Regions from separate parts of the Kribbella sp. NPDC055071 genome, predicted to be linked through region 2. Evidence: predicted binding sites of a transcription regulator. Region 2 holds the regulator's gene; the other holds the start of a gene.
The links. The regulator HrcA, encoded in region 2, represses chaperone genes, less so after heat shock. The targets are predictions, from matches to a motif close to TTGGCACTCGNNNNNNNCGAGTGCCAA.
Positions count from the first base shown of each region.

Region 1: ACWF4Z_RS20625 (FmdB family zinc ribbon protein) is a predicted target of HrcA. The motif match lies at 2,373-2,399, and genes of this name have one in related genera.

Region 1 covers NZ_JBSGUS010000012.1:29,818-40,656, reverse strand. Annotated here, with positions in the region: gene ACWF4Z_RS20630 (penicillin acylase family protein) at 1-2,221, opposite strand, end outside; gene ACWF4Z_RS20625 (FmdB family zinc ribbon protein) at 2,420-2,788, shown strand; gene ACWF4Z_RS20620 (SAF domain-containing protein) at 2,861-3,475, shown strand; gene mscL (large conductance mechanosensitive channel protein MscL) at 3,582-3,989, shown strand; gene ACWF4Z_RS20610 (GNAT family N-acetyltransferase) at 4,023-4,499, opposite strand; gene ACWF4Z_RS20605 (alpha/beta fold hydrolase) at 4,518-5,120, opposite strand; gene ACWF4Z_RS20600 (hypothetical protein) at 5,162-5,302, opposite strand; gene ACWF4Z_RS20595 (hypothetical protein) at 5,299-5,982, opposite strand; gene ACWF4Z_RS20590 (hypothetical protein) at 6,184-6,789, shown strand; gene ACWF4Z_RS20585 (SigE family RNA polymerase sigma factor) at 7,024-7,518, shown strand; gene ACWF4Z_RS20580 (META domain-containing protein) at 7,515-8,114, shown strand; gene ACWF4Z_RS20575 (hypothetical protein) at 8,215-9,516, shown strand; gene ACWF4Z_RS20570 (class I SAM-dependent methyltransferase) at 9,520-10,311, opposite strand; tRNA gene ACWF4Z_RS20565 (tRNA-Arg) at 10,503-10,575, shown strand; gene ACWF4Z_RS20560 (hypothetical protein) at 10,602-10,839, opposite strand, start outside.
Region 2 covers NZ_JBSGUS010000041.1:10,518-21,356, reverse strand. Annotated here, with positions in the region: gene ACWF4Z_RS36845 (DUF3376 domain-containing protein) at 1-1,811, shown strand, start outside; gene ACWF4Z_RS36840 (DUF3097 domain-containing protein) at 1,786-2,610, opposite strand; gene ACWF4Z_RS36835 (NCS1 family nucleobase:cation symporter-1) at 2,743-4,278, opposite strand; gene ACWF4Z_RS36830 (DUF4870 domain-containing protein) at 4,391-4,876, opposite strand; gene ACWF4Z_RS36825 (MBL fold metallo-hydrolase) at 4,957-5,727, opposite strand; gene ACWF4Z_RS36820 (ThuA domain-containing protein) at 5,833-6,486, shown strand; gene ACWF4Z_RS36815 (Gfo/Idh/MocA family protein) at 6,483-7,586, shown strand; gene hrcA (heat-inducible transcriptional repressor HrcA) at 7,650-8,672, shown strand; gene dnaJ (molecular chaperone DnaJ) at 8,707-9,849, shown strand; gene ACWF4Z_RS36800 (16S rRNA (uracil(1498)-N(3))-methyltransferase) at 10,006-10,722, shown strand.

The DNA.
Region 1 (10,839 bases), on a different contig from region 2:
CCAGACCGATCCCGGACTTGCCCAGCGTCTGGTTGGTCAGCGTGAGCTTGTGCAGCCTGCCCCACTGCCAGTTCTCGGGCTCACGCGCCATCTTCTGGGTGATCTCGGTCCGCGCGTCGACCAGAGCCTCGCGCAGGATGTCGTCCCGGTTCTCCTTCTGCGGGGTCCCGAGGTCGTCCCACCAAGTGCTGTTCGGCTGGCTCAGCAGCGTGTGGATGACCTCGAACCAGCGGGAACCGCCGTCCGGCCACGTCCCCTCCGGGAGCTGGTCGTGGAACGTGAGGTCGAGCAGGTTGCGCCAGACCACGTTGAAGTACGCCGCCGCGGCGGAGTCCGCGGGCTGGGTGAAGTCCCAGTTCCGCAGGGTGTCCTGGCCCTGTTTGTCGAACGCGTCGTCGATACCGATCTGGAGCAGATACGGGACCAGCATCTCGGCGGCCCGGTTCTTGGTGTCCAGCTGGATCGACGCCATCGCGTTCGCGTCCAGCTTCCCGGCCGCCTTGATCCGGTCGGTGATCTGCTGCGAGCGGTAGCCGTAGTCCCAGTCGTCGGTCAGGTAGTACTTGTACGTCGATGGCACCACGGCCTGGTTCGCCGTGACGATGATGCCGTCCGCTGGATCGAGCTCCGTAGGTAACGAGTCGAACGGGATATAGCCGGTCCAGCGATAGCGCGGGTCCCAGCCGGGCGCCGGCCAGTTGCCGTTGCCCGCGTTCCGGATCGGGATCAGCCCAGGTGCCTGGTAGCCGATGTGGCCGTCGGTGTCGGCGTACACGAGGTTCTGTGAGGGGACCTGGAACAGTTGCGCGGCGCTGCGGAACTGCGTCCAGTTCTGCGCGCGGTTGATCGCGAAGAGCGCGTCAGCGGTGCGGCCAGGACTCAGTGCGGTCCATTGCAGCGCCACGCCGTACGGCTGGGCGGACTTGCCCTGTTTCGCGGCAATCTGGCCGACTTCGCGCTGGTCGTCGCCGACATCGGAGATGAGCGGACCGTGCCGGGTCTCGCGGACAGTGATCTTCACCGGCTTGTCCTGGCCGGCCACCTTGAACGTCTCCTCGCGCGTCACCATCGGACGCCAGTGGTTGTCGTACAAGGCGTTGTTGCCGTCGATCCGCTCCAGATAGAGGTCCTGGACATCCGGATCGAGGTTCGTGAAGCCCCAGGAGATCGCGTTGTTGTGGCCGATCACCACACCGGGCAGGCCGGAGAAGCTGAAGCCGGACACGTCGTACGGGCAGACCTTGGTGATGGTGTTGCAGTGCAGGCCGATCTGGCTCCAGATGCCTGGCATGGTCGCGCCGAGGTGCGGGTCGTTGGCCAGGAGCGGCTTGCCGGTGGTGGTGTGGTCGCCCGAGACGACCCATGAGTTCGAACCGATGCCGTCACCCTGGCCGAGCAGCTCAGGCAGGCCCTTGGCGACCTTCTGGACGGTGTCCAGCGACTTCAGCAGGCCTTGGGTGAGCATCCCGCGCTTGAGCTCGGTGCTGGCCGGTGAGGTGACGGCGAACTTCCCGTCCGCCCCGACCGAGCCGGTGGACATGATCGACGCGTTCCGGTCGTACGGGTACTGCGGGTAGAGGCTCTCGATGTTGCGGGCCGGGAACGCGGCCAGCAGCTTGGTCCGCGTCATCTCCTCGTCCATGTTGCCGCCGAGGTCCCACGCCATCGCCTTCAGCCAGGCGAGTGAGTCGGCCGCGGTCCACGGCTCGGGGTGGTAGTCGGTCCCCTTGAGTGACAGAACGGCGTACTCGAGGCTGAGGCCCGAACCGCTGTGCGTGGACAGGTACGCGTTCACGCCGCGGGCGTAGTCGTCCAGGTACTGCCGGGTGGACGGGCTGACCAGGCCGAGCTCCTTCTCCGCGACCCGGCGCCAGCCGAGGGTGCGGACGAACTTGTCGGTCTCCAGCGCGTCCGCGCCGAACAACTCGCTCAGCCGGCCCGAGGTGACGTGCCTGCGGAAGTCCATCTCGAAGAACCGGTCCTGCGCCTGCACGTAGCCCTGTGCAGCGAACAGGTCGCTCGGACTGTCCGCGTAGACCTGCGGAATCCCGTTGGCGTCCCGGATGACGTTGACATCAGCGTCCAGGCCCTCCAGCTCGATCGTCCCGTTGTACTGCGGGAACGAGTGGCGGACGACGAAGACGGCGGTACCCGCGATCACCAGGAGGACCGTGGCGAGGGCGATTCCGCTGATGATGACGACTCGAAGCAGGCGACGCACGGACCAACCGTAGAGAATCCCCGCTCCCACCCCAAATGGGGTCCCACCGAACTTTGCGTTGCTCTGCGTTTCGGTCGGGTGAACGGAGAGTCTGCGACCAGGTGCGATTTCGTGGACCCGAGTTGGAATACTTCGGGGCTCTGACGCATTATTAGCAGTCGAGTAGTGGGAGTGCCAACGGCCTGAAGGGAACCAACCGTGCCGACGTACCAGTACCAGTGCACTGACTGCGGCGAGGCCCTGGAGGTGCGGCAAAGCTTTACCGACGACGCGCTGACGGTCTGCCCGAACTGCCAGGGCAACCTGCGCAAGGTCTTCAACGCGGTCGGCGTGGTCTTCAAGGGTTCTGGTTTCTACCGGAACGACAGCCGTTCGTCCGGGAAGAGCTCGGTACCGGCGAAGTCGGAGTCGTCGGCCTCGACGTCCACGTCGTCGACCTCCTCGTCGTCCTCGGGCTCGGGCTCGGGCGACTCGTCGTCCTCCGGCAGCTCCTCGTCGGGTGACTCCTCCAAGAGCAGCTCGTCGTCGGGTGGTTCGTCCTCGTCGTCGAGCAGCAGCGCGGCCTGATCCTTCCTGTGGACAACCGCCCCTGTGGATAACTGAGGGGTGGGTACCGGAGAAACTCGTACTTTCTCTGGCATGAGAATCCCTTCCGTCGTTCGTGACCTGATCCGGGCCGCTCGGTGGCATCGTCGGCTGGTGGCCGGCATCGCCGCCGCGGCCGCCGTCTACTTCGGCCTGCTCGCCCTCTCCCCTTCGCCCCCGCCGACCGTCGCCGTGCTCGCCGCAGCCCGCGACCTCCCCGGCGGAGCCGTGCCCGACGACGCTGATCTGCGGATCGTCGGGCTCCCACCGGGCTCGGTGCCCGATGGTGTCCTCAGACCCGGCGCGGATCTGACCGCGCGCGTGCTCAGCGGGCCAGTCAGATCCGGTGAGCCACTCACCGACGCACGCTTCCTGTCGCCGGCCGCGATCCCATCGGGGCAGATCGCCTACCCGTTCCGGATCGACGACGCCGACATCGGCGCCCTTCTGCGCGTCGGTGACCACCTCAACCTGTACGCCGCGACCAGTACGACGGACCACGCCGGCCTGCTGGCCCATGCTGTCCGCATCCTCACCCTGCCGACACCGCGTACGACGTCCTCCGGCGCACTCATCGTGGTTGCGACAACTCCCGACGTGGCGACCAGACTGGCCCAGGCCACCACCAATTCCAGAATCACCGTGGCGCTGACGCCGGACACGAGTTGATCACCCAGCGAACAGGTGCCGAGACGATATGTGGTCGACCGGCGCGGTCCCTCGCCGTCAGCGGTCCGTGGTCCTACCTTGACTCGGGTACAAGACCACCCGCTTCGTGGAGGCAACCCACATGCTCAAGGGCTTCAAGGAATTCATCCTGCGCGGAAACGTCGTCGACCTCGCGGTCGCCGTCGTCATCGGAGCCGCGTTCGGCGCGATCGTCACGGCGTTCGTGGGCGGCTTGATCAACCCGCTGGTCGCCGCGATCTTCGGCAAGCAGGACATCAGCGGTGTCTGGAACTTCACCCTCAACGGTGCAGACTTCAAGATCGGTCTGATCCTGCAGGCCGCGCTGAACTTCCTGTTCGTCGCCGCGGCTGTCTACTTCCTGATCGTGATGCCGCTGAACAAGCTCGCCGAGCGCCGCGCCCGCGGCCAGGAGACCGAGGCCGAGCCTGCGCCGCTGACCATGGACCAGGAGCTGCTGACCGAGATCCGCGACGCCCTTCGCGCCCGGCCGTGAGCTAGGCGGCTAGCTCCCGGACTAGCCGTTCTACTAGCCCGCGAAGCGCATCCAGCGGTAGGCGATGGGCTGATCCTGGTTCCACTCGTCCATCAGTCCGGCCGGAACGTCCACGAATCCCACCCGGTGGTAGGTGCGGATCGCGACCGCGTTCTCCGGCCGGACCCGCAGGAACACCTCCGAGAACCCGACTGCGACCGCCGGCACCAGCAAAGCCTGCACGAGTTCGCGGCCGAACCCACGGCCGCGGACCTTGGGATCGACGATGATCCGGGCGAGCTCGACCTCGTCCTCCTCCTCGTCCAGCCACACTTCGCCGTACCCGACCGGTTCAGCACCGTCGAACAGCAGATAGGAGTGAATGTCCGGGTCGCCCTTACGCCAGGTCCCCTTCAGCTCCTCCGGGAACGGGTACTCGACCCGTCCGGACAGCAGCGCCACTTCCTTCGCGTCCACGGCCCAGCCGGCGACCGGAACGGCGTACTCGTCGGAAAACCCCCGAAGTTCCACGCCTTCGTCCCCCTCAGTTCATGCAGTCGACCCAGTCAGGAAGGCGACGGTCGATCGGACGAACTGATCCAGGTACGGCGGGAAGCTGGGAGTCGGTGGTTCTGGACACCCGGCCAGCTCGCGACTCCCCTGAATCGACCGCAGCAACGCGTCGACCGTCTTCCGCTGGTGAGAAGGATTCTCCGGGACCGACGGCAGTACCGCCACCGGAATTCGTGCCAGCGTAGGTAAATCGGCGTCCGGCACACCCCGCAACACCCCACCGGCGAGCAGCTCGTCGGCGACGGCTGCCGGACAACCGCGCTGGATCAGACCCGCGCGGGTTCGTGCGTCCACCACAGCATCCCCACCAGTCGCCGGCCAGGCGAACAGGAGGCGATCGACCAGCTCAGGAAACTTCAACGCCAACAAGGCAGCCACGGTGCACCCGTTGGACGCCCCAACAATCGCCAGCGGCGCCTGCCGGCTCTCCGAGAGTTCACTCAGCGGCCCACCCAGTGCATGGACCTCGGCGGCCCACCCGTTCGGCTCCCGCGGTCGGTCGGGCGCAAGCATGTCGAGTCCGTACGACGTGAGTCGGCCGGCGATCCCCGTCGTACCCCAGAAAGCTTCTGCGTCCATGGCGTCCCAGAGGCCACCGTGGACGAGAAGTACGGACGCGCTCACCCGTGGTGGGGTGGGACCTCGTTGAGGATGCGATCGTCGTCGTCGCTGCTGAAGTCGTTCTCGCCCCAGGTGCGCGGGTCGTCGTCACGGGTCTGCTCGGGCAACAGCGGCTCGTCGTCTTCGTACGGGCTCGTCATGGTTCCAGATTACCGAGTCGGCGGGGCTCTCCGGGAGTGATTTCGCCCTGGACCACCTCAGGTGCGAGTTGCGGACCGGTGGCAGCCTCGATCAGGGGCGCAATCCCGGGTTCGCCTTGCCAGCGGCCCTTTCCGAGCACGCACCACGACGTCAGTACGGACAGTGTCGGCGTGGCCAGTCCGGACAGCCGCAACGGCTCGGCGTTCTGGAAACCGAACGTGATCATCCAGTTCTCCAGATCGGGGTAGAACTCCTGCACTGCGCTGTAGTAGAAGCTCATCCAGCCCTTCGCCGGCAGGTGACAGAGCAGCCGGTAGTTGGTGGCGATCGTCGGCAGTTCCTGCAGATCGCGCCACATCAACTGCGTGTTTCGCTTCGCCGCCGCTTTGCGGCTCGCGTTCACCGCGGCGGTGGCGGCCATCATCCCCAGCACCAGCGCAGGCTTGCCTATGAAGACGCCGCCACTCTGGGTGTAGCGACCACTGCCGCCGTACAGACGCGCATAGTGCGCGGGAGTGTTGAGGTAGGCGACCTCACCGGGCTCGAGCACGAGGCCGTACGTCGTCAGCGGCTGCGGAGACTGGCCCGCGATCAGCCAGCGCGCCCAGTCGACGCCGAGCTGCCATTCGTCCCGCTTCCGCTGCGCCGTCACGGCATCGTCAGTTTTCTTCCGGCCCACGCCAAGCATCGTATTCCGGACCCCGGCCCACGGCAGCCCGGTCGGTGGCGGACCAAGGGCGTGCACGTTACAGCTGGGCCACGGTTGCCGAACGATCCGCGGGCGTGACCGGATAGACGCGCCGCCGTGATGTTCTGGCACGCGGGACGTGACTCCGGTCGACCATCATGGGTGACCTTGCCAACCCGGAAGGACCCAGTCGTGAGTGCACTACGGACCCGGGGCCTGATCGGTGCGACGTTCGTCGTGGCTGTGCTCGGTCTTACCGCCGCCTGCGGTAACGAGAGCTCCACGTCCCCGCCCGCCGCCCAGCCCACGAACACGCCGACTACCCCCGGCTCGCCTACCCCGTCGCCCACCCCCAGCGGCACCCCGAGCATGGACTGCCCCGACACCATCGCGGCGGTCCGCGCCGCCACCGACAAAGTGGTCTGGGGCAAGGGCGCCGCGACCTCTCTGTTAAAACCGGTCAGTGTGACGATCTGCCAGTTCGACGCGCAGGCCACCGGACCGGCCTACGCGACCGTGACCACCAAACGCAACGCCAAGCAGGCGACCGAGTTGTTCGCTCTCGTCAACGCAGCGAAGCCGGTGGCGAAGAAACCGGCCGTCTGCACCGAGGAGCTCGGCGCGACCTACGTGCTGCGGTTCACCGACAACGACCGCGGCGTACTTTCCTACACCGTCGAGGCCTACGGCTGCCGTCGCCTGGTGGCGACCTCCCTGGAAGGCCAAGGCAAACCCGGCGAGCTGCCGGCGCCCAGGCAAGCCCCACCCGAGCTGATCAAGTCGCTCGGCCTGCGCTGATCCCGCGCCGGACGCGCCCCCCGAAGCCGTCCGGACCGGGGTCAAGCCGCGCCTGCCTTGCGGGTCCCTCCCGAGGTCGACCCGCGAGGCAGGTTGCGGTCTCGCTGTACCTATTGGTCTAGTCCATCGACTCTCGCGGTGAGATCCAACTGTGCGTGAACGGTTGCAGCACCCTGAGACCCTCGATGCGTCTAATAGACGTGAGGTGTTGTACGCCCAGCCAGGGAGTGGCGAGTGGAGTTCGAGGAGTATGTATCCGCCCGTGGGCAGGAACTGGTGCGGCTCGGGTTCACCGTCTCCGGGGATTACCAGCGAGCGGAGGATCTGGCCCAGATCGCTTTGATGCAGGCGTTCCGGTCCTGGCGCAAGGTGCGGAAGGTGGACGATCCGCACAACTACGTCCGGCGGACGCTGATCAACGCGTACCTGTCGATGACGCGGCGGCGGTCGTTCGGCGAAGCGCCGACGGCCGATATCGACCCGCGTCGCACCGTGCCCGACCCCGCCACCGACGTGGTGAACTCCGACAACCTGTGGCGCGCGCTCGCCACGTTGTCGGCCCGGGAGAGGGTCGTGCTGGTCCTGCGCTACTACGAGGACCTGGACGACAACACGATCGCCGAGGTGCTCGGCATCAAACCGTCCTCCGTCCGCGCGACGGCCAGCAGAGCCCTGGCCACGTTACGCAAAACCACGCATTCCAACCGTGTTGATGAGAGGTTGTCGTGAGCAACACCGATCTCGAGGATGACCTGCGGGGAACCTTCGACCGCGCCGCGGCCTCCGTGCCGCAGGCCAACGGTCTGACCGAGCGTGCGACCACGGGTGCGCGCCGGGCCCAGCGCCGTACCTGGATCGTGTCTGGAACGGCCGCCGTCGCGGTCGCTGCGATCGCCGTGGCGGGCTTCGGCCTGGCCGGTTCGAACAACAAGCCGGTGCAGCCACCGGTCGCGGGCCCGGAGACGCCGGCCGCGACCACTGCGGCGCCGGAGCCGCCGACCTCCAACACTGTGGCCGGGACGTGGCGGATGGTCTCGATCGCCGGAGCCAAGTTCGTGAAGGGGAACCAGCCGGACGATCCGGTGCTGGTGCTCCGGCCGGACGGGACGTGGGGCGGCTCCGACGGCTGCAACCCGTTGCAGGGGACGTTCACCATCGGTCAGCGCGGTGAGTTCGCTGCGACCGCCGGCCCGCAGCGTCTGGTCGGCTGCGACAACGTCGCGCACACCGGCGTACTGGTCGCGGCCAAGCGGGTCGCGGTCGACGGCGACACGCTGCAGTTCTTCGCCGCCGACGGGCACGAACTTGCCAAGTATGCTCGCTGAGGGTAGCCATTTCTGCTTGCGGACGGTGATCGCAACTTGACTGAGAGGAGCCACTACCCGGACGATGGTCTGCGGCCAGTCCATCGATCCGGGGAGCTACGTGCGACTCTCAGCCACCGTCCCGCTACTGACACTAGGCTCAGTCTCACTCTTCGCAGTCGGTCTTACCGCCTCTGCAGGGCCCTCGGCAGCCGATTCTTCGGCTGACGCGGCGGCGTGCTCGCACGCTCAGCCGAGCGCGAGCTCGACCGAGTCGAAGCGCCTCTCACAGCCGACGTCCACCAAAGACCCGAGGCCGCTCGGCGAGACGCTCGGCGACGGGATCACCGCCGCCGTCCGCTCGCTCGAACCGCTCGACGTGACCGGCCGGCCGAAGTCCGGGTTGCCGTACGGATTGAGTCAGGGCGTGATCGGCGTGGTCGGCACGTCCACGACCGGCTACAAGGTCGTCGTGGACAGCGCGAAGCTGGACGCGAAGAAGTACCAGGCTGCCGTCGCCCGCAGCGTCCCGGCCGCCGGCAAGCAGCTGGTCCGGATCGAGCGCAGCTGCCGATCGGCCCAAGCGATCGCCGACGCCTGGAACACGGTCGGCGCACGGTCCTGGTCCGACGACGCCGCGCGTACGACGTTCGCCGCCGACCTCGACCCGGTCACCGAGAACATCGTGATCGAGTACGACAAGGCGAGCACCTCCCCCGCATCACTCGAGGGCCTCCAAGGGCTGTCCGGCGTACAACTCGTGGCCGGTTCGCTCATGCGGACGTCCCGGCTGAGTGACACGCCCAAGGGCGGTCACTGGGGTGGCGCCCGGATCACCTCGTCGCTGAAGAACTGCTCAGCCGGCTTCTCCGTCGTACGGCGTTCGAACAAGCAGCGTGGCTCAGTCACCGCCGGCCACTGTGGCGCGCAGGGGACGGTGTGGAATTCCGGTCCGAACTACTACGGCACCACAGCAGTCCGGACGAACTACCCCGACTACGACCAGTCCCTGCTCACCGGCAGCAGCTACGGTGCGAAGATCTGGACAGACGGGCCTGGCGACGCGGCCAACACCCGCACCGTCAAGGGCGGCGCCGACCCGGGCGTCGGCACGGTCGTCTGCCAGTCCGGCAGCTTCAGCACGTCGGTCTGTGGGATCACGGTCCGTTCGACGTCAGCGAAGTACTGCGACACCGACGGCTGCACGACGTACGTCATCCGCGCCACCCGCGGCGGTCTGGTCGCGATCATCGGCGGCGACTCCGGCGGCCCGCTCTACAGCCGCCCCAGCTCGACGACCGCAACCATCCGCGGCATCGCCTTCGCCGGCGCGGGCTGCGCCTCCTCCCGCTGCACAACCCTCTACGCCGAACGCTACGCCTCAATAGCCGGCCACCTCGGCGTCTACGCCCTCACAGGCTGACCGTCAGGGTTTGCGGCCCCAGGCGGTCAGCATCCCGATCGAGAGGTCCCGGGTATCCGGGGCCACGAGATAGGCCTCTGTGTCGTCGACGGACTGCACATCAGCCAGTCCGGCATCGATGATGCGCGGCCGCACCTGCCGCAGTGTCTGCAGCCAGAACTCGGCGATCGGAGCGTTTGCCTCCACAACCGGGACGTCCACGGCCAGGCCTATGTCGGTCAGCCCTTGGTCCACGAGCAGTCCCGGGTACCGCCGGCCCTGGTTGATGTCGCTGCCGATGGTCGCCAGGATCGCGGCGTACAAACCGAGCATGGTGGTGCGATACCCGGCGTGCGGCGACGACGCCGTACCCAGATCAGCCGCATCGCTCAGCACCAGCACACCACCCGGTCGCAACCACGAAACGAGTCGTTCCAGCACCTCGTCGCGATCCCGCAGATGCATCAACACGAACCTGGAATGAATGAGATCGAACTTGCCGAGATCGGTCAGCGAATCGGTGACATCGGCCTGAAGCACCGTGAGGTTCGGTTCGGCCTGCAGACACACCGGATCCCGATCCAGGGCGACAACCTCCCCAGCAGGAACGTGCCCAGCCAGCCACCGCACCACGTCCCCCGTGCCGGCACCGACATCGAGGCAGCGCGCTCCCGACGGCAACTCAATCGCCGCGAGGTGTCTGAAACTCGCGTCGTTGAACGCCCGCGACAACGCGTCCAACCGCTCGAACTCATGATCCCGAACCGAGCTGAACAGCTCGTCCCCGTACTTCTCCCCACGCACAGAAGTAGCCATCAATCCCCCAGCAACCGCAGTAATCAAGCCATAGTCACCCGTACGCCCCCACCTGCACCCGCGGTTTCCGCTCCAACCCCCAAACCCTGCCCCCAAGGCCCCCCTTCCCTGCCCCCGAGCCCCTCGCGACCCTCACGAACGGCGTGACCAACCCCGCGCCTCCCCTCCGCTAAGCTGTCCCCGGCACGTGCGCCCCCGTAGCTCAGGGGATAGAGCGTCGGTTTCCTAAACCGTGCGTCGCAGGTTCGAATCCTGCCGGGGGCACCTTGTGACGTCCCAGCTCCGAACCCTCAGCGGGTTCGGGGCTTGTTCATTGTTAGGGCTCGTAGGTCGTTGAAGGCTTCGGTTAGTAGGGCGGGGAAGTTGGCGTTGGGGTTGGGGGTCCGTTGGGTTAGGGCCTGGGTGAAGGCGGCTAGGGCTATGTGGGCGGCGAGGGTTGCTTGGCGAGGTGGGGCGCCTCGGGCTGTCAGGGCTTGGGTTGCTGCTTGTTGGACGGTTGCGACTTTGGCTAGCTCTCGTTCGCGGAGG
Region 2 (10,839 bases):
CCCCGGCCGGGAGCAGCGCGTGGCTGGTCGATGGCGGCGTTCTCGACAACGCGCCGTTCGGGCCGGTTCTCGATGTGGTCGCGCGGCGGCCGGTGGCCGGACGGGCGAGCCGCTACGTCTTGTACGTCGTGCCGTCGGCCGGGATCGGGAGTGCGTCCACAGCGTTGCCCGAGGCAAAGGAGCCGAGCTGGCGGGTGGCCGCGCTGTCGGCGGTGCAGTTCCCGCGTGAGGTGGACTTCCGGTCCGATGTCGAGCAGCTCGAACGCCTGCTCCTGGAGGCGGACGCGTCCTGGTCCGACACCCAGCGGCTCTTCGATCGTTGCATGGAGCAACCAGAAGAGCGGGCCCGGTTGCGGGCCGCCGCCGCGGCGCTGCAGCCGGTGTACTCGCGGGGCCGTGCCGCCGGTGGGGTCTGGGAGGCGGTGACGGTCGCGAACCACGATCAGTCGACCGTGCTGGACGCCGCTTCCGCGCTCTCGGAGCCGGACGTCGACGAGATCCTGGCGGGCGATCACCCGTGGGTGCCGGCGCCCGACGGCTCGACCGCCGCGTTGCAGGACGATGCCGACGGCAACCCGGTGTGGCTGTGGGGGACCGGTGCGGCCGAGCGCGTCGTACGGCTGATCCTGCGCTCGTTGCGCAACCAGATCACCGATGCGTCGCCGGCCGAGCGGCCCGAGCTCGAGCGGCGGCTGAAGGCGACCAGCGACTGCCTCCTGCACACGCAGGCGGTGCGTGATGCGCTGACCGAGGAGCTGACCAAGGCTGACCTCGATCTGCGGCCCGCCGGTGGTGCCGAGGCGGTGGCGGTCGGGCTGGCCGACCTCTTCGACCAGTTACAGATCCAGCGGGCGCTCGGCGACGTGTTCGGCGACCTGATCGCGTCGATCGGTCGCGAGCTCGTCGGCACCGCGCTCGAGGTCGAGATCGTGTCGAGATGTACGTCGGCTCGCACACCCCAGCAGCGCAGTGCGCCGTTCCAGTTCCTCCGGCTCGGGCCGGACATTCCGCTGACGTTGCTGGACGACCAGCCCGAAGGGTCGATCGCGAACAACCTGAAGGACCGGATCCTGTACGGATCGCAGGTCGGGCACTTCGGCGCGTTCGGTGCGGCGGACTGGCGGCGGTGGGACTGGTTGATGGGCCGCCTGCACTGCGTCGCGCACCTCGGGGCGATGCTCGGCGCCGACGCGGACTGGATCCGCGAGACCCAGCGGCAGGTGCTCGAGGCCGAGGACTGGAAGCTCAAGACCGTTGCCGAGCGCATCCAACGGCTGGCCGAGGACTTCCCGGCCGACGCGGGCCTGCATGCGCTCGTGACGATGCGCGACGAGCTGAACGAGTCGGTCGAAGGCCGGGCGACGACCAAGGGCCTGGCCGACCGGATGGTCGAGGTGTCCGGTGGTCTCGGGCCGCAGGTCGGTACGTGGGTCAAGGCGACCGCGGGGCGTCAGACGCAGCCCACGTCCTGGCTGCTGCGGTGTGCGCGCTGGTTCACCGAGCCGGCTCGCGTCCTGCTCTGGGAGCGCGTCGTCCGGGGTGTGAAGCTGACGCCGGCGAGGCGACCGTTGGTGTTCGAGCCATGGTTGCCGGTGGCAACGTTCGTGGCCGGTGTGGTGCTGCTGGTCGCGGCCGGGATCGTGGAGGTTGCCGCCGTCCGCATCCTGCTCGCGGTGCTGGCCGGAGCGGTCCTCGCGGCCACCGCGATCCTCGGCGTCGTCGCCTGGTACGTCCGGAGCACGCGGCACCGGATCCGGTCCTGGATCGACCAGCGGATGCCGGCGCTCAGTCCATCGTCACGAAATCAATGAGTTCCTCGACCCGGCCGAGCAGTGCCGGGTCGAGATCGGCGAAGCTATTCACCTTCGACAAGATGTGTTTCCAGGCCGCCGCCACGTCGGCCTGATCGGTGGCCGGCCAGCCGAAGGTCTGCAGCACACCCTTCTTCCAGTCCTGTCCGTGCGGGATCCTCGGCCACTCCTTGATCCCCACCGACGACGGCTTGATCGCTTCCCAGATGTCGATGAACGGGTGACCGACCACCAGCACGTGCCGGTCGGTGACCTGTGCGGCGATCTTCGACTCCTTGGATCCCTCGACCAGGTGATCGACCAGTACGCCGAGGCGCCGGCCGGGACCTGGTTGGAACCGGTTCACGATCCCGGGCAGGTCGTCGACACCCTCGAGATACTCGACCACGACGCCCTCGATCCGCAGGTCGTCACCCCAGACCCGCTCGACGAGCTCGGCGTCGTGCCGGCCCTCGACGTAGATCCGGCTGGCCCGGGCGACCTTCGCCCGGACGTTGTTGACCGCGACAGAGCCCGAGGCGGTCCGCGTCTTCTTCGCCGGACCGGCCTTCTTCGGTGGCTTCAGGCTGACCGGCTTGCCGTCCAGCCAGAAGCCGGGGCCGAGCGGATAGGTCCTGATCCTGCCGTGCCGGTCCTCGAGATCGACGACCCCGTGCTCCCAGCGCACGATCGCCCCGACGAACCCCGACGTCGGCTCCTCGACGACCATCCCCTTCTCGATCTCCACCTCGACGGTCCGCCCGTTCTTGGGCTTCCGCCAATCCCCACTCAGGACATCGTTCCCATACCTGTCAGCCACTCGACAACCCTAAAGCTCGCCAGCTCCGACTTTGTGCACCACATCCGTATCCCGCGGCTCGCGGCGTACGGATCTCATGCACAAAGTCGGCCTCGCGACCGGCGGCCGGTGGGGACCGGCGGCCGGTGGGGGTTAGAAGGTGGGGGCTGCGTGGGTTGCGGATGCTTGGCGGGATGGCGCGGCGACGGTGAGCGCGAGATAGGTGACGAAGCCGACGACCAGGCCGACGGCCCAGGAGTAGTCGTAGAGCGGCTTCAGGAACGGGATCAGGCCGTCCTCGGGGAACGGGCCGGCGCCGGGGTTCGAGTACGCGCCACCGACGGCGAGCAGCGAGCCCAAGAGCGTGGCGACGACGGCTCGCCAGTTCCAGCCGGCGGCGTACCAGTAGCGGCCGTTCGGTTGGTACAGGTCGCCGAGGAACAGGTTGGTCCGGTCGATCAGCCAGTAGCCCGCGATCAGCACACCGGCCACGGACGCGAGCAGGCCGCCGTAGAACGACAACCACACGAAGATGTAGATCGACGGATCCGAGATCAGCCGCCACGGCTGGATCACGATCCCGACCACGCCGGTGAGCAGCCCCGCCGTACGGAAGTTCAGCCAGCGGGGGAGTGCGTTCGCGAAGTCGTACGACGGGCTCACGACGTTCGCGGCCACGTTGCACGACATGGTGGCGAGGATCGCCATGATCAGCCCGACCGTCACGACCACCGGGTTCTCGAACCGGCGGGTCAGCTCGACCGGGTCCCAGATCGCCGAACCGTAGACGATGACCGTGCCGGAGGTGGTGATGATCGAGACCAGCGCGATGAACGACATCGTCGTCGGCAGCCCGATGATCTGCCCCCAGATCTGCTGCCGCTGACCCTTCCCGAACCGGGTGAAGTCGGGCATGTTCAGCGACAGCGTCGCCCAGAACGCGATCATGCCCATCAGCGACGGCGCGAAGATCTTCCAGAAGTCGGCGTCCCAGCCCAGCTTCGACGGCTGCGACAGGATCGGACCGAACCCGCCGGCCTTGACCAGGATCGCGACCATCAGCGCCAGGAACGCGACCGTGACCAGCGGCGCCGCCCAGTTCTCGAACCGGCGCAGACCTTCGATTCCACGCCAGATCAGCACCATCTGCAGCAACCAGAAGAACGCGAAGCTGAGCCACATCGTCCACGGATGCCCGCCGATCGCGGACGCCTCGGTCCAGCCCTTGCCGAACAACTCACCGACGATCACGTAGATCGCCTGCCCACCGATCCACGTCTGGATACCGAACCAGCCGCACGCGATGAAGGCGCGCAGCAACGCCGGGAAGTTCGCGCCGCGGACGCCGTAGAACGCCCGCGCGAACACCGGGAACGGGATGCCGTACTTCGTGCCCGCGTGGCTGTTCAGCAGCAACGGGACCAGGACGATCAGGTTCCCCAGCGTGATCGTGAGGAACGCCTGCAGCCAGTTCATCCCGAGCGCGACCAGCCCGGCGGCGAGCAGGTAGCTGGGGATGTTGTGGGCCATCCCCATCCACAAGGCCGCGTAGTTGTACGTCGTCCAGGTCCGCTCCGGCAACCGGGTCGGCGCCAGCTCGGCGTTCCCGTACCGGCTGTTCACCACCGCGTCCGGATCGGCGAGCTCGACCCGCCCGTCGGGGTGAACGGTCTGTTCCATCGTGGTCATCGGTCCCACCCCATCCGGTCGCGGACGTCTACCTCGGAACAAACTGCGGTACGACGTGACGTCCTGTCAACGGACAACTACGACTTATGTCAGGTCTTAGCTGATCAGCCGTCTACTTGATCAGGCGCAGGGCGAACGGGTACTTGTACGCCTGGCCCTTGCTGGCCGCCATCGCGGCCATGATCGCGAGCACGATCGCCAGGACCCAGATCGCGAAGAACGTGAAGAAGCCGACCAGCACGACCATCAGGATCGAGGAGGCGACGTACCCGATCGTGACGGTGATCTGGAAGTTCAGCGACTCGATCGCGTTGGCGCGGACGGTCGGCGACTGCTCACCCTTGACCAGCAGGACGATCAGCGGCGCGATGAAGCCGAGCACGATCGTGCCGATGTGCGCGACCAGCGACCAGGTGCGCTCCTCGTCGGGACGCAGCGGCTGCGGCGGCGGCGCCTGGTAATTCGGCCCGGAGTTCGGGCCGGCGGTCGGCGGCGTCTGGTTGAACGACGTCTGCTGGTACGGCGCCTGGCCCTCGGGCGCGTGTGGTGCTTGCGGAGCCTGATACGGCGGCTGCGAGCCGTTCTGTGGTTCGGTCATGACGGAACCGTAGAAGAGCGACGGCACCCAGAATGCCGAATTGCGCCAACGACCGCACACCTGTGCGCCTTCAGGCAGGCCTACCCAGGGCCGAGCAGTGGGAGCGTCGGCCGGCGGGGTGTCCCGAGCGTTTCGTAGCCGCGTTTGATCGCTTCCTGAAGCTCCGCCACCGACCACGGCCAGTCGTCGGTGTGCTTCAGCGCGTCCTCCAGCGACGTGCCGGCGTGGTGCAGCCCGGAGATCGTGTTGGCGATGGTGCCGAGATCATCGGCCTGCCGGCGCACGAAGTCCGGATCCACAACGGCACCATGCCCGGGGACCACCGTGGACGTCTCGGAGAACAGCCCGATCACCCGGTCCAGCGTGTCCGGCCACTCCAGCGGGAACGAGTCGTCGCCGTACGACGGTGGCGCGGACTCTTCGACCATGTCACCGAGGAAGAACACATCCACATCCGGTACGACGACGATCGCGTCGCCGGACGTATGGCCGTTGCCGAGGTGGAGCAGCTCGACCCGGCGATCGCCGAGCTCGATCACCTTCGCGACCGAGAACGTCGTACCGCTCAGGTCCTCCTGTGTGGCCGCGTTCTCGTGGAGGTAGACGGTTGCGTCGGTGAAGACGCTGTTGCCGACGACATGGTCGAAGTGGGCATGGGTGTTGACCACCCACCGGACCGGCTGATCGGTCAGCTCACGGATGTGTCCGCGAAGCTCCTCGGCCTGCTCGGTCGTGGCGCGGGTGTCGATCACCAGCGCGCCGTCCGATCCGACCACCAGGCCGACGTTCAGGTCCCATTCGTCGTATCGCCGAACCCAGCAACGATCCCCGACCTCGGCCCACGCACTCATGTCAGCGACCTTACCCGGGGAAGTTCCGGCTCATCTCTTGAGCCTGGTGGTTGACGACGTCTAAGGTCGCAAGTGTTCCGATAGAAACCTCGAAACTTTCGAAGGATGGCTGTCTTGACGCGAGCATTGGTGGTCCGGGGTGGCTGGGAAGGTCACGTCCCGGTCGAGGCGACCGACCTGTTCATCCCGTACCTGAAGGAGAACGGCTACGACGTCACCGTCTCCGACACGACCGAGAGCTACCTCGAGCTGGACGGCGTCGACCTGGTGCTGCAGTGCGTCACCATGAGCGAGATTCCGAACGAGCACGTCAAGGCTCTGGACGCCGCGGTCCGTCAGGGCACCGGGCTGGCCGGCTGGCACGGCGGCATCGCGGACTCGTTCCGGAACAGCGCCGACTACAACTTCATCGTCGGTGGGCAGTTCATCTCGCACCCGCACGGCTTCACCGACTACCGCGTCGACGTGGTCCCGGAGCAGTCTGGGCACCCGATCGTCGAGGGCATCAGCCACTTCGACGTGCACACCGAGCAGTACTACATCCACTACGACCCGACCGACACGGTCCTGGCCACCACCACGTTCTCCTCGCACCCGGACTACCCGTGGATCGAGGGCGCGGTGATGCCGGTCGTCTGGACCCGGACCTGGGGTGAGGGCAAGGTCTTCGTCTGCACGGTCGGTCACAAGCTGGACGACCTCGAGACACCCGCGGTGCGGACGATCATCGAGCGGGGGCTGCTGTGGGCGAGCCGATGACGGGCACAGTGACCGGGGTAGGCATCGTCGGAACCGGAGTGATCTCCGGCACGTACTTGGAGCACCTGGCCAAGCTCCCCGGCGTCGACGTGGTCGCTGTCGCGGACTTGGACGTCAGCCGGGCGCAGGCGATCGCCGACCAGAACCCGGGCATCCGCGCACTGTCCCCGGACGAGCTGTACGCCGCGGACGACGTCGACATCGTGCTCAACCTGACCATCCCCGCCGCCCACGCGCCGGTGCACCAGGCGGCGATGGAGGCCGGCAAGCACGTGTACGGCGAGAAGCCGCTGGCGATCGACCGGGCTGCGGCCGAGCCACTGCTGAAGTACGCGGCCGCCAACGACCTCCGGATCGGCTGTGCGCCGGACACCGTCCTCGGCACCGGCACCCAGACCGCACGGGCGGTCATCGACCGTGGTGACATCGGCGTACCGCACGCTGCGACCGCGTTCATGGTGACGCCCGGGCACGAGCTCTGGCATCCCGCACCGGAGTTCTACTACCAGCCTGGTGGCGGTCCGGTCCTCGACATGGGTCCGTACTACATGACCAGCCTGGTGACCCTGCTCGGACCGGTGCGGCGAGTCACGGCGCGAGCTGGCAAGTCCAAGGCCGAGCGTCAGATCCACACCGGTCCGCGAGCCGGTGTGACCTTCCCGGTCGAGGTGCCGACGCACGTGACCGGCGTACTCGAGCATGAGTCCGGTGCGCTGAGCACTGTGCTGATGTCGTTCGACGTGTGGGCCGGACGCCTGCCGCGGATCGAGGTGCATGGAACCGAGGGCAGTCTGTCGGTCCCGGACCCGAACGGGTTCGACGGCACGGTCGAGATCGCCACGGCCACGAACCGTGACTGGACCGAGGTTCCGGTCGCCGGTGGGTACGCCGGAGCCGGCCGCGGGGTCGGAGTGGCGGACATGGCTCGGGCGCTGCGCAACGGCGAACCACACCGGGCCAACGGCACCCTCGCGTTCCACGTGCTCGACGTGATGGAGTCTTTCGTGGACTCCGCCGTACAGGACCAGCCCTTGGATATTGCGAGCACTGTTGAGCGCCCCGCCGCCGTTCCGTTGGGAGCGTCACCCGAGACCGCCTAGACTGGCACTCTGAATGTTTGAGTGCCAAATACTCAGAGTGCCGAAGCGGAGAGGGTGGTGCGGGTGCTGGACGACCGCAAGCTGGATGTTCTCCGCGCCATCGTCGAGGACTACGTAGCGACCCACGAGCCGGTCGGCTCGAAGACGCTCGTCGATCGGCACAACCTCGGTGTCTCTCCGGCGACCGTGCGTAACGACATGGCTGCGCTGGAGGAGGAGGGGTACATCACCCAGCCGCACACCAGCGCCGGCCGGATCCCGACCGACGCCGGCTACCGGCTCTTCGTGGACAAGCTCAGCACGGTCAAGACCCTGACACCGGCCGAGAAGAAGGCGATCACCTCCTTCCTGGCCGGTGCGGTCGACCTGGACGACGTCGTACGGCGCACTGTCCGTCTGCTCGCCCAGATCACCCGCCAGGTCGCGATCGTGCAGTATCCGTCGCTGAACCGGTCGAGCGTGCGGCACATCGAGGTCGTCACGATGACTCCACGGCGGCTGCTGCTGGTGCTGATCACGAGCACCGGCCGGGTCGAGCAGCGGATCGTCGAGCAGCAGCAGGACGTGGACGAGCACCTGATCGCCGACCTGCGCTCCCGGCTCAACACAGTGCTCGCCGGTCAGCGCCTGACCGACGCGACCACCTCGTTGGCCCAGGTCGCGGACACGTTCGCGCCGGCCGATCGGCAGCTCGTCGCGGCGATCGTGACGACGTCGCTGGAGGCGTTCACCGACGAGGTCGGCGAGCAGCGGATCGCGGTCGGCGGCGCGGCCAACCTGACCCGGTACGGCGACGACTTCGAGCGGAACGTGAAGCCGGTGCTCGAGGCGCTCGAGGAGCACGTCATCCTGCTCAAGCTGCTCGGCGAGGCGACCAACCCGCAGACCCTGACGGTCCGCATCGGCCACGAAAACCCGTACGAGGGGCTCGCCACCACCTCGGTGGTCGCGACCACGTACGGGTCCAAGTCGGAGGCGCTGGCCACGCTCGGCATCGTCGGCCCGACCCACATGGACTACCCGAGCACGATGGGCGCCGTCCGCGCCGTCGCCCGCTACGTCAGCCAGATTCTGGCGGACTCATAATGAGAGACGCCCCCACCAACCCCTGGTCTGGAGTATGAGCACCGATTACTACGCCGTCCTGGGCGTCAGCCGTGACGCTTCACCGGACGAGATCAAGAAGGCGTACCGCAAGCTGGCCCGCCAGTACCACCCGGATGTGAACGACTCCGAGGACGCGCACCACAAGTTCCAGGAGATCGGCCGTGCCTTCCAGGTGCTGAGCGACCCGCAGAAGCGGCAGATGCACGATCTCGGCGGTGACCCGTTCGCGTCCGGTGCCGGCGCCGCAGGTGGTGCCGGGTTCGGCCAGGCCTTCACGTTCACCGACATCATGGACGCCTTCTTCGGCCAGACCGGCGGGGCGACCCGCGGGCCGCGGCCGCGGACCCGGCGTGGGCAGGACGCCCTGATCCCGCTGCGGATCGACCTGGCCGAGGCCGCCTTCGGGACGACCCGGGAGCTCAAGGTCGACACCGCGGTCCTGTGCCCGACCTGTTCGGGTTCCGGCGCGGCGGCCGGCTCCGAGCCGGTCACCTGCGAGATCTGCCACGGACGCGGTGAGGTCACCCACACGCAGCGGTCGTTCCTCGGCGAGGTGCGGACGATGCGCCCGTGCCCGAACTGCCGCGGTTTCGGCACGATCATCCCGAGCCCGTGCGTCGAGTGTGCGGGCGACGGCCGGGTCCGGTCCCGTCGTACCGTCACCGTCAAGATCCCCGGCGGCGTCGACAGCGGCACCCGCGTGCAGCTGTCCGGCCAGGGCGAGGTCGGCCCCGGCGGCGGCCCGGCCGGTGATCTGTACGTCGAGATCGAGGTCGAACCGCACGAGATCTTCACCCGCAACGGCGACGACCTGCACTGCACGGTCACGCTGCCGATGACGGCTGCCGCGCTCGGTACGACGATCGACCTGCCGACGCTCGAAGGTGAGACGACCCCGCTCGAGATTCTGCCGGGCACGCAGTCCGGGACGGCGCAGCGGCTGTCGGCCCGTGGTGTCCCGCGGCTGCGGCACGCGGGTCGCGGTGACCTAATCATCGAGATTGTCGTCGAGACCCCGACCAAGCTTGACGACGCCCAGGCGGACCTGCTCCGGCAGTTGGCCGGGGTGCGTGGCGAGGAGCGCCCGCAGGGACACGTCCAGGCCACGCACAAGAGTGTCTTCGGCCGCCTCCGCGACGCCTTCGGCGCCCACTAGATCCCATCCGGCCCCCGCGCGATGTCTCCCCCACCCCTCGACATTTCAGGGGCCGACCCCGCAATTGGTGGGTTGTCCCCTGAGATGCGCAGGGTGCAACCCACCATTTCAGGGGCCAGCCCCTCGGATGGTGGATGGCTCGGAGGCGGTCGGTAGATGAGTGTCGCCGTGTTTTTTCGTGCGGAGCTCGACGGGGACGAGTTGGTGCTCGGCGGCGCTGAGGGGCGGCATGCTTCTGTCGTACGACGGATCGGGCCGGGCGAGCGGATCCGGTTGACCGACGGGCGCGGGGCTTGGGCCGAGGGACCGGTGACGGTCGCGTCCAAGGCCGGGGTGACGGTTGGCGTCGACGAGCGGGGGAGTGTGCCGGCGGCCGAGCCGCGGTTGGTCGTCGTCCAGGCGTTGCCGAAGGGTGAGCGGGCCGAGCTGGCGGTCGAGATGCTGACCGAGGTCGGCGCGGACGTGATCGTGCCGTGGAACGCGGACCGGAGTCAGTTCCGCGCGAACCCCGAGCGGGTCGAGAAGACGCTGACCAAGTGGCAGGCGTGGGCGTTCGAGGCGAGCAAGCAGTCGCGGCGGTCGTGGTTCGCCGAGGTGACGCCGATCGCCACCACGGCCGAGGTCGCCAAACTGCTGAGCGATGCGGCTCTGCCGGTGGTGCTGCACGAGGAAGCCACCGTCCCGCTCGCCGGTCTCGACGTACCGGCTGGTGGCGACGTGGTGATCGTGATCGGTCCCGAAGGCGGGATCACGCCCGCCGAGCTGACCACGTTCGGCGTCGAGCCGGTGCGCCTGGGCGACACCGTTCTCCGCACCTCGACCGCCGGAGTCGCCGCCACAGCCGCCCTCCTGACCCACTCCCGCTGGCGCTAGTGGACCGCGCGGACTGAGTGGTCTCCGGGATGATGTCGTATCGCAGCGTTCCCGTTCGTGGAGTTGGTGCGGGGTCACCGTGGCCGCCGCGCCGAGAGCCGTGAACCGGTCCTCGTT